Regions from separate parts of the Lysinibacillus sp. C5.1 genome, predicted to be linked through region 3. Evidence: riboswitches for the same ligand, from Rfam matches in the RefSeq annotation. Region 3 holds a riboswitch; each other region holds the start of a gene.
What was found. A riboswitch is a leader RNA that binds a small molecule or an ion and turns the genes downstream of it on or off. The one in region 3 is predicted to bind thiamine pyrophosphate.
Positions count from the first base shown of each region.

Region 1: linked by a shared signal. The riboswitch ahead of I5435_RS11950 (ABC transporter substrate-binding protein) and the one ahead of I5435_RS11345 (thiamine phosphate synthase) in region 3 are both predicted to bind thiamine pyrophosphate.
Region 2: linked by a shared signal. The riboswitch ahead of thiM (hydroxyethylthiazole kinase) and the one ahead of I5435_RS11345 (thiamine phosphate synthase) in region 3 are both predicted to bind thiamine pyrophosphate.

Region 1 is NZ_CP066226.1:2,475,280-2,479,666, reverse strand. Features, by position in the region: gene parC (DNA topoisomerase IV subunit A) at 1-1,846, shown strand, start outside; TPP riboswitch at 2,045-2,156, shown strand; gene I5435_RS11950 (ABC transporter substrate-binding protein) at 2,357-3,355, shown strand; gene I5435_RS11945 (thiamine-binding protein) at 3,356-3,649, shown strand; gene I5435_RS11940 (ABC transporter permease) at 3,658-4,387, shown strand, end outside.
Region 2 is NZ_CP066226.1:3,454,367-3,458,753, forward strand. Features, by position in the region: gene mbcS (acyl-CoA synthetase MbcS) at 1-1,211, opposite strand, end outside; TPP riboswitch at 1,406-1,503, shown strand; gene thiM (hydroxyethylthiazole kinase) at 1,596-2,351, shown strand; gene thiD (bifunctional hydroxymethylpyrimidine kinase/phosphomethylpyrimidine kinase) at 2,351-3,178, shown strand; gene thiE (thiamine phosphate synthase) at 3,165-3,794, shown strand; gene I5435_RS16905 (alpha/beta-type small acid-soluble spore protein) at 3,902-4,108, opposite strand; gene thiI (tRNA uracil 4-sulfurtransferase ThiI) at 4,321-4,387, opposite strand, start outside.
Region 3 is NZ_CP066226.1:2,342,297-2,346,683, forward strand. Features, by position in the region: gene I5435_RS11335 (HEAT repeat domain-containing protein) at 1-135, shown strand, start outside; gene I5435_RS11340 (hypothetical protein) at 655-1,065, shown strand; TPP riboswitch at 1,407-1,515, shown strand; TPP riboswitch at 1,742-1,840, shown strand; gene I5435_RS11345 (thiamine phosphate synthase) at 1,973-2,593, shown strand; partial or broken gene I5435_RS11350 (FAD-dependent oxidoreductase) at 2,550-3,342, shown strand; gene thiS (sulfur carrier protein ThiS) at 3,332-3,526, shown strand; gene I5435_RS11360 (thiazole synthase) at 3,528-4,298, shown strand; gene I5435_RS11365 (MoeB/ThiF family adenylyltransferase) at 4,291-4,387, shown strand, end outside.

The DNA of each region.
Region 1 (4,387 bases), 130 kb from region 3:
TTTAGATCAACCGAATTCGACTGTCGATGAGCTAATGACGGTGATTAAAGGCCCTGACTTCCCAACAGGAGGGATTATTCAAGGTGTCGATGGTATTAAAAAGGCATATGAAACTGGACGCGGTAAAATTATTGTTCGAGCTCAAGCAGCCATTGAACCATTAAAAGGTGGGAAAGAGCAAATCGTTATTACAGAGTTACCTTATGATGTGAATAAGGCAAATCTTGTAAAGAAAATTGATGAACAACGCGTCGATAAACGCCTGGAAGGCATTGCAGAAATTCGAGATGAATCAGACCGTACTGGTTTACGCGTCGTGATTGAGTTAAAAAAAGACGTGCCAGCACAGGGCATTTTAAATTACTTATTTAAAACTACTGATTTGCAAGTAGCCTATAACTTTAATATGATTGCGATCCATAATCGTCGTCCAACGATGATGACATTGCCACTGCTACTTGATGCGTACATAGCCCATCAAAAAGAAGTGGTGACAAACCGCTCCATTTATGATTTACAAAAGGCAAAAGACCGTTCTCATATTGTTGATGGCTTGATTAAAGCACTGTCGATTTTAGATGAAGTAATTGCAACAATTCGTTCATCGAATGATAAGCGCGACGCAAAAACAAATTTACAGGTGAAATTTGACTTTACTGAAGTGCAATCGGAGGCGATTGTGAGCTTACAATTATACCGTTTAACGAATACGGATATTACAGAGCTACGTCGTGAACAAGATGAGTTAAATGCACTGATTGCGAAACTAGAAGGTATTTTGCATAGCGGGGCGAAACTTGTACGTGTCATTAAACAAGAATTACTCGACATTAAAAAACGTTTTTCTGAACCACGCCGTTCGAAAATCGAACAAGAGATTGAAGAAATTAAAATTACGTTAGACGTGCTTGTTCCAAGTGAGGATGTTGTGGTCACAGTGACGAAGGATGGCTATATTAAGCGTACATCCACACGTTCGCATGCAGCATCTAATGGACAAGATTTTGCCATGAAAGACTCCGATTATTTACTGTATGAGGCAACGTTAAATACCCAGCATCATCTGTTGTTGTTCACAAATCGTGGGAATTATATTTATCAGCCTGTACATGAATTGCCGGATATTCGTTGGAAAGATCTTGGTCAGCATATCTCAAGTATTGTGCCAACAGGGGAAGATGAAACAATTATTGCAGTCTATGGTTTTGATTCCTTTGACCAGCCAAACACCTATATTTTAACCGCTACAAAGGAAGGGCAAATTAAGCGCTCGCCACTGCCAGATTATGCAGTAACTCGTTATTCGAAGCCTATTAAGACGATGAATGTCAAATCAGGCGATGAAATGATCATGGCCGATATTGTTTCAGACGAGGCAGAGCTGTTATTGATTACTGATACAGCCTACGCTATCCGCTTCCCAATTGAAGAACTTCCTGTCACAGGTGTTAAAACGGGTGGCGTGAAAGGTATCACGTTAAAAGATGGGGAAGTACTTGTTGGTGTAACAATATTAAAGCCGTCTGATACAGAGTATGTCGTGATTGTTACCCAACGAGGTGCTGTGAAGAAGATGAATGTCGCTGAAGTCGATATGGCAAGTAGAGCAAAACGTGGTTTAAAAGTGTTAACCGAATTAAAAGCCAATCCACATCGTATAGTTGCGGTAGTAAAAGCAAGTGATAAGGAGCAAGTCATTGTTGAAACAGAAAAAGGCGTAAAAGAAATCATTGATGTCAAAGGTTTAACGCGCGCAGATCGCCATTCGAATGGCTCCTTTAAAATAGATATCGCTACAGACGGTACCATTTCTCATGTAATGAAAATGAAAAAAGAAGAGGAATAATTTATTATGCCCATGTTCTTATACAGAACTGGGCTTTTTTCATCTAGCAAAATGCTTTGGAAAACGAATTACTAATTAGAAAGAAGTTTGCTCGCTTATGATAGGCATCGACAGCAAGGCTGATTTTAAAGGTTTAAAAATACGAGCTTGTCATTTGAAGATAGATAGGGGTATAATAATCAACGAAAAGTTCATAAGTTAAGAATGTAGGGGGGCTGGAAGTTGCCAGCTGAGATTGCGTCCGTTCAGATGCTGACCCTTTGAACCTGATTTGGCTCGTACCAGCGTAGGGAACATCTATTCAAAAATATTCGTACACTATTTTTTGATACCGTTTGCAAACGCCTGGGATAATTCCTAGGCGTTTTTTGTTTAAGGATGAAGAATTCCCTTAAGCAGTTAGAAAACAATGAGCATCGTCTGCAAACGGATTAAAAACAGCATACGCTTTTCTTCTGGTGAAACATTCAATCATGAACACTTTCAAATTACTTGCTAGGAGGATATAGCATGAAAAAATGGTTAATCATTATGGTTGCTGCACTAATTACATTAGTTGGATGTAGCGCAAAAGAAGACAAAAAAGAGGAAGCCAGTTCAGAAAAAAAAATATCAGTTGTACTGGACTGGACACCTAATACGAATCATACGGGACTTTATGTGGCGCAAAAGCTTGGCTATTTTAAAGAGCAAGGCTTAGACGTAGAGATTATTTTACCAGGTGATGCAGGTGCTGATCAGCTTGTGGCGTCTGGGAAATCAGAGTTTGGCGTAAGCATCCAAGAAGGCATTACGCAAGCTCGTGTACAAGGTGTACCACTTGTATCGATTGCTGCAATTATTCAACATAATACTTCAGGTTTTGCATCACTTGCTTCAAAAGGCATTACATCACCAAAAGATTACGAAGGAAAAACCTATGGTGGCTGGGGTGCTCCAGTGGAACAAGCTGTTTTACAGTCACTGATGCAAACAGAAAATGCTGATATAAACAAATTAGATATCGTCAATGCGGGAGATATCGACTTTTTCACAATGATGCAAAAGGATATTGATTTTGCGTGGATTTATTATGCTTGGACAGGTATTGAGGCAGAACTTCGTGGGGAAAAGTTAAATATGCAGTATTTAACCGACTATAGTGAGCAGCTTGATTATTACACACCTGTATTGGCAACGAATGAAAAAATGATAAAGGATAATCCTGATGTCGTAAAGGCATTTGTCGCAGCTACTGCTAAAGGCTATGAATATGCGATAGCGCATCCGAGTGAAGCGGCTGATATTTTACTTGAAGCGGTACCTGATTTGGATAAAGAGCTTGTGCATAAAAGTCAGGAATGGTTAGCGGGTAAATATCAAGATGATGCGGCGCAATGGGGAGAACAAAAGTTAGCAGTTTGGGAAAACTATGCGGACTGGATGACACAGAATAACGTTTTAGAAGGCGACTTTAATGCACAACAAGCATTTACAAACGACTTCTTACCAAAGAAAGGAGCAAAATAAATGGCGAATTCATTAATTAGTGTACAAATCATACCTAAAACAGAAAAATATGAGGATGTGATCCCATTTGTAGATGCGGCAATAGCTGTAATCGATGCTTCCGGTGTGCACTATGAGGTGCATCCACTGGAAACAACAATGGAGGGTGAATTATCCACTTTGTTACAAATTATTGAAGAGATGAATAAAAAGATGATTGACTTAGGCGCTATCAATGTTATTACACAAGTGAAAATTTTATATCAGCCAGCTGGTATTACAATGGGAACATTAACGGAGAAATATCGAGGGTGAAACAGGTAATGCTGAAAGGAAGGTCGATTATTTTTATCGCCTTCCTCTTATTCATATGGGAACTTATTATACGTGTAGCTGATATCCCGCATTGGCTATTGCCAGCGCCAAGTGCCATTATGATTGAAGGTATTGAATCGTATTCAACGTTTATTCCCCATGTTTGGGCCACGATTCAGCTAGCATTATTAGGGCTTGCTATTGGTGTGATGTGTGGCTTAAGCGTTGCGGTATTTTTACATCGCTCATCAACCATTAGAGCGTTTGTTTATCCGATTCTTATTGTGTCTCAAAATGTGCCAGTGCTCGTTTTAGCGCCATTATTAATTATTTGGTTTGGCTTTGGCCTGTTACCCAAGCTGATTATTATTTGTCTCGTTTGCTTCTTTCCAATCGTTATCGCGGCGATGGATGGGTTTCGCCAAACCTCTCCTGAGCTCAAACATTATTTTGCAATGATTGGTGCTACGAAGGGGCAAACATTTTGGAAATTAGAATGGCCTTATGCGTATCCATCTATCTTTTCCGGTATTAAGATTGCGGCGACCTATAGTGTGATGGGAGCGGTCATTGCTGAATGGCTTGGTGCAAAAAAGGGAATTGGTGTTTATATGACGCTCGCACAATCATCGTTTCGAACGGATCGCGTCTTTGTAGCGATATTTGCGATTGTCTTATTAAGTTTATTGTTATTTAGTGTGATTCGTTTTGTAGAAAAGCTTGTTGTAAAGGGGAGGG
Region 2 (4,387 bases), 1.1 Mb from region 3:
GCTCGGTCACCGGTAATATACCAATCTCCACGGAATTGCATGCTAGTGCGTTCTGGGTCCTTGAAATACTTTTTAAACAGTGCTGGGGTTTGACGATGAACGGCAATATCTCCAACCACGCCATCAGCAACAGGATTTCCAAAATCATCAATAATTTCGACTGTATTGCCTGGTGTCGGTTTACCCATAGAGCCGACGCGAGCATCCATGCCAACCAGTGTCCCAACAAGCAATGTATTTTCTGTTTGGCCATAGCCATCACGCACTTGAATATGAAACGTTTTTGAAAACACTTTAACGACTTCACTATTTAACGGCTCCCCCGCTGATACAGCTTGACGGATGGCACTTAAATTATAGTCCTGTAGATTGTTAAGTGCGGCCATAAAGCGATATTCTGTTGGGGTACAACATAACACATTTACTTTAAATTTTTCTAGCAATGACAAGTAAGTCGAAGCATCAAATTTTCCTTTATAGACAAATGCCGTTGCTCCACTACCTAACGTTGCTAAAAACGGACTCCAAATCCATTTTTGCCAACCGGGTGCGGCAGTAGCCCAAACTATATCATTTTCTTGGACACCTAACCAATTCGGTGCTGTCGTACGTAAATGCGCATAACCCCAGCTATGTGTATGAACAGCTGCCTTAGGATTCCCTGTTGTCCCACTTGTATAAGCTAAAAAGGCATGATCTGTACTTTTTGTCGGTGTAGGGTTTGTATAATTTGTAGGATGTTCCTTCATTTTTTCAAGCAATGGTTGCCATGGTGCATGCGCGTGACCAATAACGAATTGCATAATTCCTTTTAAATTTGTTACGTCGTCAAATTGCTCAATATATGGCTCATAGGCGATAATACCTTTGGCATTGGCATGTGTAATACGATATTCAATATCCTTTGTACGTAACATTTCAGAGCTAGGGATGATAGTTAAACCCGCTTTCAGTGCCGCTATGTAAACAATATAAGCTTCGACAGATCTTGGAACCATCACTAATAGCACATCGCCCTTCGTTAAACCCTGCGAAGTAAATACATGGGCAGCCTGATTCGCCTTTTCCAGTAAATTTGCGTATGTAATATATTGAATTTCTTCGTTGTCATTATAAACTATTAATGCATTTTTAGATGGATCTTGAGCATACTTTTCAATTTCCTCCACAATGTTATACCATTCTGGTGCAATTAAATCCTGTCTTTTCATCATAACTTCCTCCTTAATACTAGGTTCATTATAAAACTCATTTTTTACGATTTTCAATGGAAGGACCCTATTTTAAAAAAGTCATGACAATTATCATGGTCTAGTATATGGCATCAGTCACTGCTTTCCAAATAATGATAAAATGCTATTGAATACTATGAAAAGGTATGTTACATTTTGGTCAACTAAAATTTTCATGATTGCAGGGGGACTCTTGTGAGTTGAGAAGGTAAAACCTGACCCTTTGAACCTGTTAGTTAATACTGACGTAGGGAGCAATACACATCTTATTATTGATGAAAAGCTCTTTTTACGTGTGCCTTGTGCCCGAATAAAAAAGAGCTTTTTTTGCATGCTTACGTCCACCAAAAGAGGAGGACTACAATGGTTTTTCAAACGATTCGTAAAAAACAACCGTTGATTCACTGCATAACCAATTATGTAGTGGCAAATTTTCAAGCAAATGGCTTACTAGCAATTGGTGCATCACCGGTAATGGCGGATGATCCGCAGGAAGTCGAAGAAATGGTATCCATCGCATCAGCGTTATTAGTCAATATCGGAACGCTTACTACACGAACAAAAGAGTCGATGTTACTTGCAGGAAAAAAAGCAAATGCCCTTGGTATACCAGTAATTTTGGACCCAGTAGCTGCTGGCGCTACAGCATACCGCAAACAAACGGTACTACAGTTATTAGATTCGATTCATTTTGCTGTTATCCGCTGTAATGTTGGCGAACTTGCCGCGATTGCTAATGTACAATGGCAACAAAAAGGTGTTGATAGTGGTACTGGTTCCATATCTGTTGAGGATAAAGCAAAAGAAATAGCAAAAAAATTTAATTGCATCGTGATTGTAACTGGTGAAAAAGATTTTATAACCGATGGGAACCTTGCGCAATGGATTGCTGGTGGTCATACTCGAATGACAGAAGTGACAGGTACTGGCTGTTTATTAAGCGCAATTTGTTGTGCTGCATATATGGCGGGCAATGAGCCTTTTTCTCAATTATGCGAAACATTAACGAGCTATAAAAAAATTGCTGAACATGCTCATTCGGCTGCTCAATATAATGGTGATTTTGCTGTAGCAGTCTTAAACGAATTGCATCGTTTATCGAAGGACGGTGATATTTGATGCACATTGTTACAACAATAGCGGGCTCTGATAGCGGTGGCGGTGCAGGTATCCAAGCAGATTTAAAAACATTTCAAGAATTAGATGTATTCGGAACGTCCGTAATTACAGCTTTAACTGCCCAAAACACACAAGGTGTCATGGATGTGCTACCCATTGAACAAGCCTTTATAAATAAACAATTTCATGCTCTCTTAGAGGATTTTCCAATTAGCGCCATTAAGACTGGCATGCTTTTTTCCTCTGATATTATTCGTACAATTGCGCTAGCTATGACGAATTTAACCATCCCTCTTATTGTTGATCCTGTCATGATTGCAAAGGGCGGTGAAACTTTATTACAACAAGAAGCTGTGGAGGCATTAAGAAACAATTTATTACCACTTGCCACGATTGTAACGCCAAATATTCCAGAAGCTGAAATATTAGCTGCAAGAAAAATCGAAACCGTGTCTGACATTCGACTTGCGGCGCATTCGTTACTACAGCTAGGTGTTCAATGCGTGATTATCAAAGGTGGCCATCTAGCGAACAAAGATTTTGCTGTAGATTATGTATTTTTTAAAAATGGCAAATCATTCTCAATGCAATCTAATCGAATTGCGACCAAAAATACACACGGTACAGGGTGTACATTTTCTGCCGCATTAACAGCTTTTATTGGCCGTCAAATGCCGATAGAGCAAGCCATTATTGAGGCTAAGAAATTCATTCAACTAGCAATTACTCATAACTTATCGATTGGTCATGGTAATGGACCAACAAATCATTTTGCTTACCAAAAATTTAAAGAAAGTTGCGAGGTGACCATAGGTGAAACGCAGTGATTTGCAGCTCTATTTTATAATGGGTACAGCGAATGCAAAAATCAAACAACCATTAGCAATACTAGAAGAAGCATTGCAAGCTGGTATTACGATGTTCCAATTTCGAGAAAAAGGAACAGATGCACTAACTGATGAACATTATGAACATTTTGCCCGTCAATGCCAAAAACGATGTCATCACTACAATGTTCCATTTATCGTAAATGATGATATTGAGCTTGCCTTAAAGCTCAAGGCAGACGGTATTCATATTGGACAAGATGATTGTCCCATCTCGCTAGTAAGAGAAAAAATTGGTGAGGAAATAATACTTGGTGTTTCGGTTCATACAGCGGATGAATTACAGATCGCTATAGAAAATGGTGCAGATTATGTAGGGATTGGTCCCATTTTTGCCACCACTTCTAAAAACGATGCCAAAGCGCCAAGTGGTACTGAATTTTTACAACAAGCACGCCGTCATTATCCCGAGTTGCCGATTGTAGCAATTGGTGGCATTAACTGTCAGAATGCAGAAACTGTATTAAAAGCTGGTGCAGACGGTGTAGCAGTTATTTCCGCAATTTGTGAAAGTCATAATATTCACCAAACCGTTGAGACCTTTAAATCGTATTGATTGAATAATTCGAGTTACGCTAGTCATAAAAAAAGTAAAAATAAACAAACTAAAACCAGTGCCTTTTACGGTCACTGGTTTTAAGTTCAATAAATGCTTTTTTGCAATTATTGTTTTGGCATACCTTTTAATTGAGATTCTGCCATTTGTACAAGACGTTTAGTGATTTCACCACCAACGGAACCGTTAGCACGAGCTGATGCGTCAGCTCCTAATTGAACACCAAATTCTTGTGCAATTTCGTATTTCATTTGATCAAGCGCTTGTTGTACACCAGGTACTGCAAGCTTGTTTGAACTGTTGTTGTTTGTCATGTCTCTCACCTCCTTGTGAATATAGAATGTGCGATATTCGATTTTTAATACGAAATTTTTAAAGGTAAAATGTAACTCTAAAGGAAAAAGACTAGAAAATATAAAAAAACCGTCCCAAATTACAAATTTGAGACGGTTTCCTTCTTATTATAATGTCGTTATTGGTCTTTATAAGAAAAGAACATTCTTTTTAGTTTAAATCCGTAAATTTTTTATAAAAGATCTGCAAATTTATCTTTAGGCTGTTCTTTTTTCGGGAAAATGTACACTTCACGGTTT
Region 3 (4,387 bases):
TTGCCAAAGGACCATACAGTGGCAGATTTTGCGGATAAACTAAAACGTATGCGTTTAGATGTCTTTGATGCGTATGAAGGCGACAAAGGTGCAGAATTTATGAACTGGTTAGAGGAACGTTGGGCAAAATTGTAACAATAGTTTTACGACTTATGAAAGCAAGTCATTCTCTCCGATTGTGGAGGGAATGGCTTTTTCTTATCTTACGCTGCGGTTCATCGAAACTAATATTAAATTGAATTACTTCTTTTATTGATTATCTATCTTTCTTATTTAATTATAAAACAAACAACTTATTAAACTAACCTGCTCCTTTATTTAAAGTGTAAATCTGCACAATTTCTTAGCTCCATAACGATTTTCTTTAAATTTTGTTACTCAAGAAAATGGCCCGATTGCGGAACAAGAACAATCCTGTCTATCAACCTCTGTTCCAAAACTCGTAATAATCGTTTACATAACAACTGAAAAAAGCATTAACAAGGGTAGGAACAATCCTTATAGTTAATGCATTTATGAATCATTTATAATAAAGTTTGATTAAAATCTTGTGTTGATCGGCCGGGTTTTTTTGTTTAACAAACAGACCAGTTAACGGAATAAATAGGTAACTTAATTAACCTTTATCCGTCTAAAAATCTAAGGAGGGATAATGTGAAAGTGTCAAGATTACTCTGGGGTTTGGTTATTTTCGTTTTATTAACTGCTGTTGGATGTTCTAATTCAGCGGATAAAGCCAAAGTAGAAGTTTATACAACTGAAAATTCTAGTGCGGGAGAGATTTTAAAATTAGATCCTGAAGCCGATATATTTCAATTCAATGGAGTGATTTATAAAACTGGAATTGATTGGGTTGAAGAACTAACTTTAACAAAAGACGAGCAGGTAGGACAAATAAAAACAAAAAACGATACAGATACCAACTTTGAAGACGAAATGTCGAACAAATTACCTGTTGGTGCAAAAATCTTTTCGGTTAAAGAAAAAGAAGAAATTGGAGGACCAATTTTACTCGTTGAATCAGAAGGTAAGCTTTATAAATACTATGGGCTTGTTGAAGGTTAATCAATTTTCAAATATCCCAAAATGGCACGATTGTTGAACAACATAGCTTGAAAATGTTCAAACTTTTTTATAAAAATCTCATATAACCATGCAGGACTAATAACAAATTTAGAAGCGGAAGAAGTAGCTAAACAATGACATGATTTGCATAGCGCACTGTTGCAACTAAATCCATAATTAAACTTACATCTTTTCTTAAAAATAGATTTCTATGAATTTAAAGCTGAACTCTGTGTTTTAATGAGTTCAGCTTTTGTACTATAAAGATTTGATTTTATTCTAATAATACATTATTGAACAATTAAATCGGTAGTGCTATACTTTAATTTGTAATTTAATACAATAATTGCTAGGAGAGCTGGTGTTGCCAGCTGAGAGTAGAGCCGTAAGCTCATGATCCTTTTACCTGATCTAGATTATGCTGGCGTAGGGAAGCAGATAGGATATTGTCTATTATACAAGTCCTTGTTTCCTTATTGTGGAAGCAAGGGCTTTTTTATCTTTCATTAATGGGCTGTATAACCCTCATCTAAAGATTGAGAGAAGCGAAGAAGAAAGATGGGGGATAACTGCCTGTAAAAGCCGATTGGTTCGACTAACCATCAAGTGGGGATGAAGAAGTCCCGCTTGATGGAAGTTGCACTTTATTTGCTATAACATTTTAATTGAATATTGAAAAGACCACTAGGGGTGCACGGATGTGCTGAGAGAGGAAACTCAACTCTTTGAACCTGATCTAGATCATACTAGCGAAGGGAAGTGGCTTACTTTTTGTACTTCAATGTACAAGATTTATAGCCACTTCTCTATGCTTGAGGGGTGGCTTTTTGTATGGAATTATAATGAAAGGAAGTGAACAACAACTTAATTTCTATTTTAGATATGAAAGAATAGGATGATTTAAGAAATGAATAAAAAAATAGCGCTCCATATCATTACAGATGGCCAGCATTCACTACATGAAGTGGTCCATTTTGTAACTAAGTTTGAACCCTATATAAGCTATTTGCATATTCGTGAGCCAAGTTGCACTGCTTCTGAACTCTTTGATTGTATAAGAAAATTAAAATATGCAGGCTTTCCATTACAAAAGATTGTGATTAATGATCGAATCGATGTTGCACTTGCTGCGGATGTTTCTCATGTGCAAATAGGTTATCGTAGTATTCCTGTAGCTATCGCAAGTGAGAAGTTCTCAAATCTTAAAATTGGTGCATCTATTCACTCTCTTGAAGAGGCTACAAATACAAAGGCCAATTGGTTACTCTATGGACATATTTTTGATACAGAAAGTAAGAAAGGAATCGCTTGTCGTGGAACAAAATTATTACAACAGCTTGTAAGCAATGTATCTATTCCTGTGATTGCTATCGGTGGAATCACTCCGCAAAATACAAAAGAAGTATGTGCGTCAGGAGTTTCAGGAATTGCAGTGATGTCAGGAATTTGGCAGGCAAATGACCCTATTGAAAAGGTAAAAGAATATGCTCTTCAACTTAAGGAGTGGGAAGACGAAAAGTTTCGATAGTATGATCATCATCGGTAGTACAATCGCACATTGACTTGCTGAACGCGTTTTCACGTAGCAATTCTTGAGAAAAAGGTAATTGCAGAGGGTGCTTCACATGTAGCTGCTGGATTACTAGGGGTTCAGCACAATGGGATGACGATCCTTTGTATGAAATGGTAAGAAAAAGTCGAACATTATTTCCAAAAGTAGCCGAAAAAATCCGTGCAAAAACAGGTATTGATATAGGGTACGAAGTGAAAGGAATATACAGGATTGCAAATTAAGAAGAAGAATTTGAACGTATTCAACAAATTCGCTTTTGGCAAGTATCAGCTGGAGAAGCAGCATTGTTGCTTTTTTCAGAAGAATTAAGAAATTTTGAACCAAATGGAAGTGATTTCCTTAAAAAGTAATCGCCCATTACTTAATGCTCCTATATTTTTAAAACGATTTTATATTGTATCAAAACGTTATAGTAAATACGTCACTGGTGCAACGATAGAGCCAAATTTATATCAAGAAATGTTAAAGCAATGAGTATTGTAGACATATTACAAAAGGCATTTTCTATTGTTTCAGCCCTACAAGATGCGAGTTGGGACCGAACATGGGCAGGATTACGAAATGGAGGCAGACGTTATATGGAAGTACATTCGACAATTCAAGGGCAATTTGTATCAACAGGACATTATCGTTATAGCATATTGCTAAGCCCATTCGTAGGAGAATATATGTCAGAATTAATGGTGAAACACTATGATTATTAATGGAAATAAGATGGAAGTTCCAGACCATGTGAAAACAATTGAGAGCTTATTGATTCACTTAGGGCTTCAGGAAAAAATAGTTGTTGTCGAACAAAACGGCGTAATTTTGAAAAAAGAAAATTATTCGACAGTGGTTAAGTCTACTGATTCTATTGAGATTGTTACATTTGTCGGAGGGGGTTAACATGTATCAAATTGGACCATATACATTTACTTCAAGATTATTACTAGGAACAGGGAAATTTTCAGATTTTGATATTCAAAAAGGAGCAATAGAAGCATCAGAAGCTGAAATTTTAACATTTGCTGTGCGTCGTATGAATATTTTTGAACCATCCCAGCCTAATTTGCTAGATAAAATAGATTTATCAAACTATCGATTATTACCAAATACTGCTGGTGCGAAAACAGCTGAGGAAGCAGTACGTATTGCTAAACTAGCAAAAGCATCTGGGTTATGCGATATGGTGAAAGTTGAAATAATCGGGTGTGATGATACATTATTGCCTGATCCATTAGAAACATATCGTGCATGTGAAATGCTTTTAGCAAAAGGGTTTATTGTACTACCGTATACTTCAGATGATGTCGTTCTTACTCGGAAATTACAAGAACTGGGGGTTCATGCCATTATGCCAGGTGCGTCGCCAATTGGTTCAGGACAAGGAATTTTAAATCCATATAATTTACAAGTTATCATTGAACAAGCGACAGTACCTGTTATTGTAGACGCAGGGATAGGTACTCCGTCTGATGCAGCACTTGCTCTTGAACTAGGTGCGGATGCAGTCTTGCTAAATTCAGCAGTTTCTGGTGCGAAGAATCCAGTGCAGATGGCAGAAGCTATGAAACTAGCAATTCATGCAGGTAGACTAGGTTTTGAAGCAGGAAGTATAGAGAAAAAAGAGCGGGCTCAAGCTAGTAGTCCTTCACAGGGGATGAGTATTATTGATTAATCGCTATTCAAGACAGGAACTATTTTCATTTATAGGACAAGTTGGCCAAAAAAAAATTCAACAAAAACACGTACTTATTGTTGGAGCAG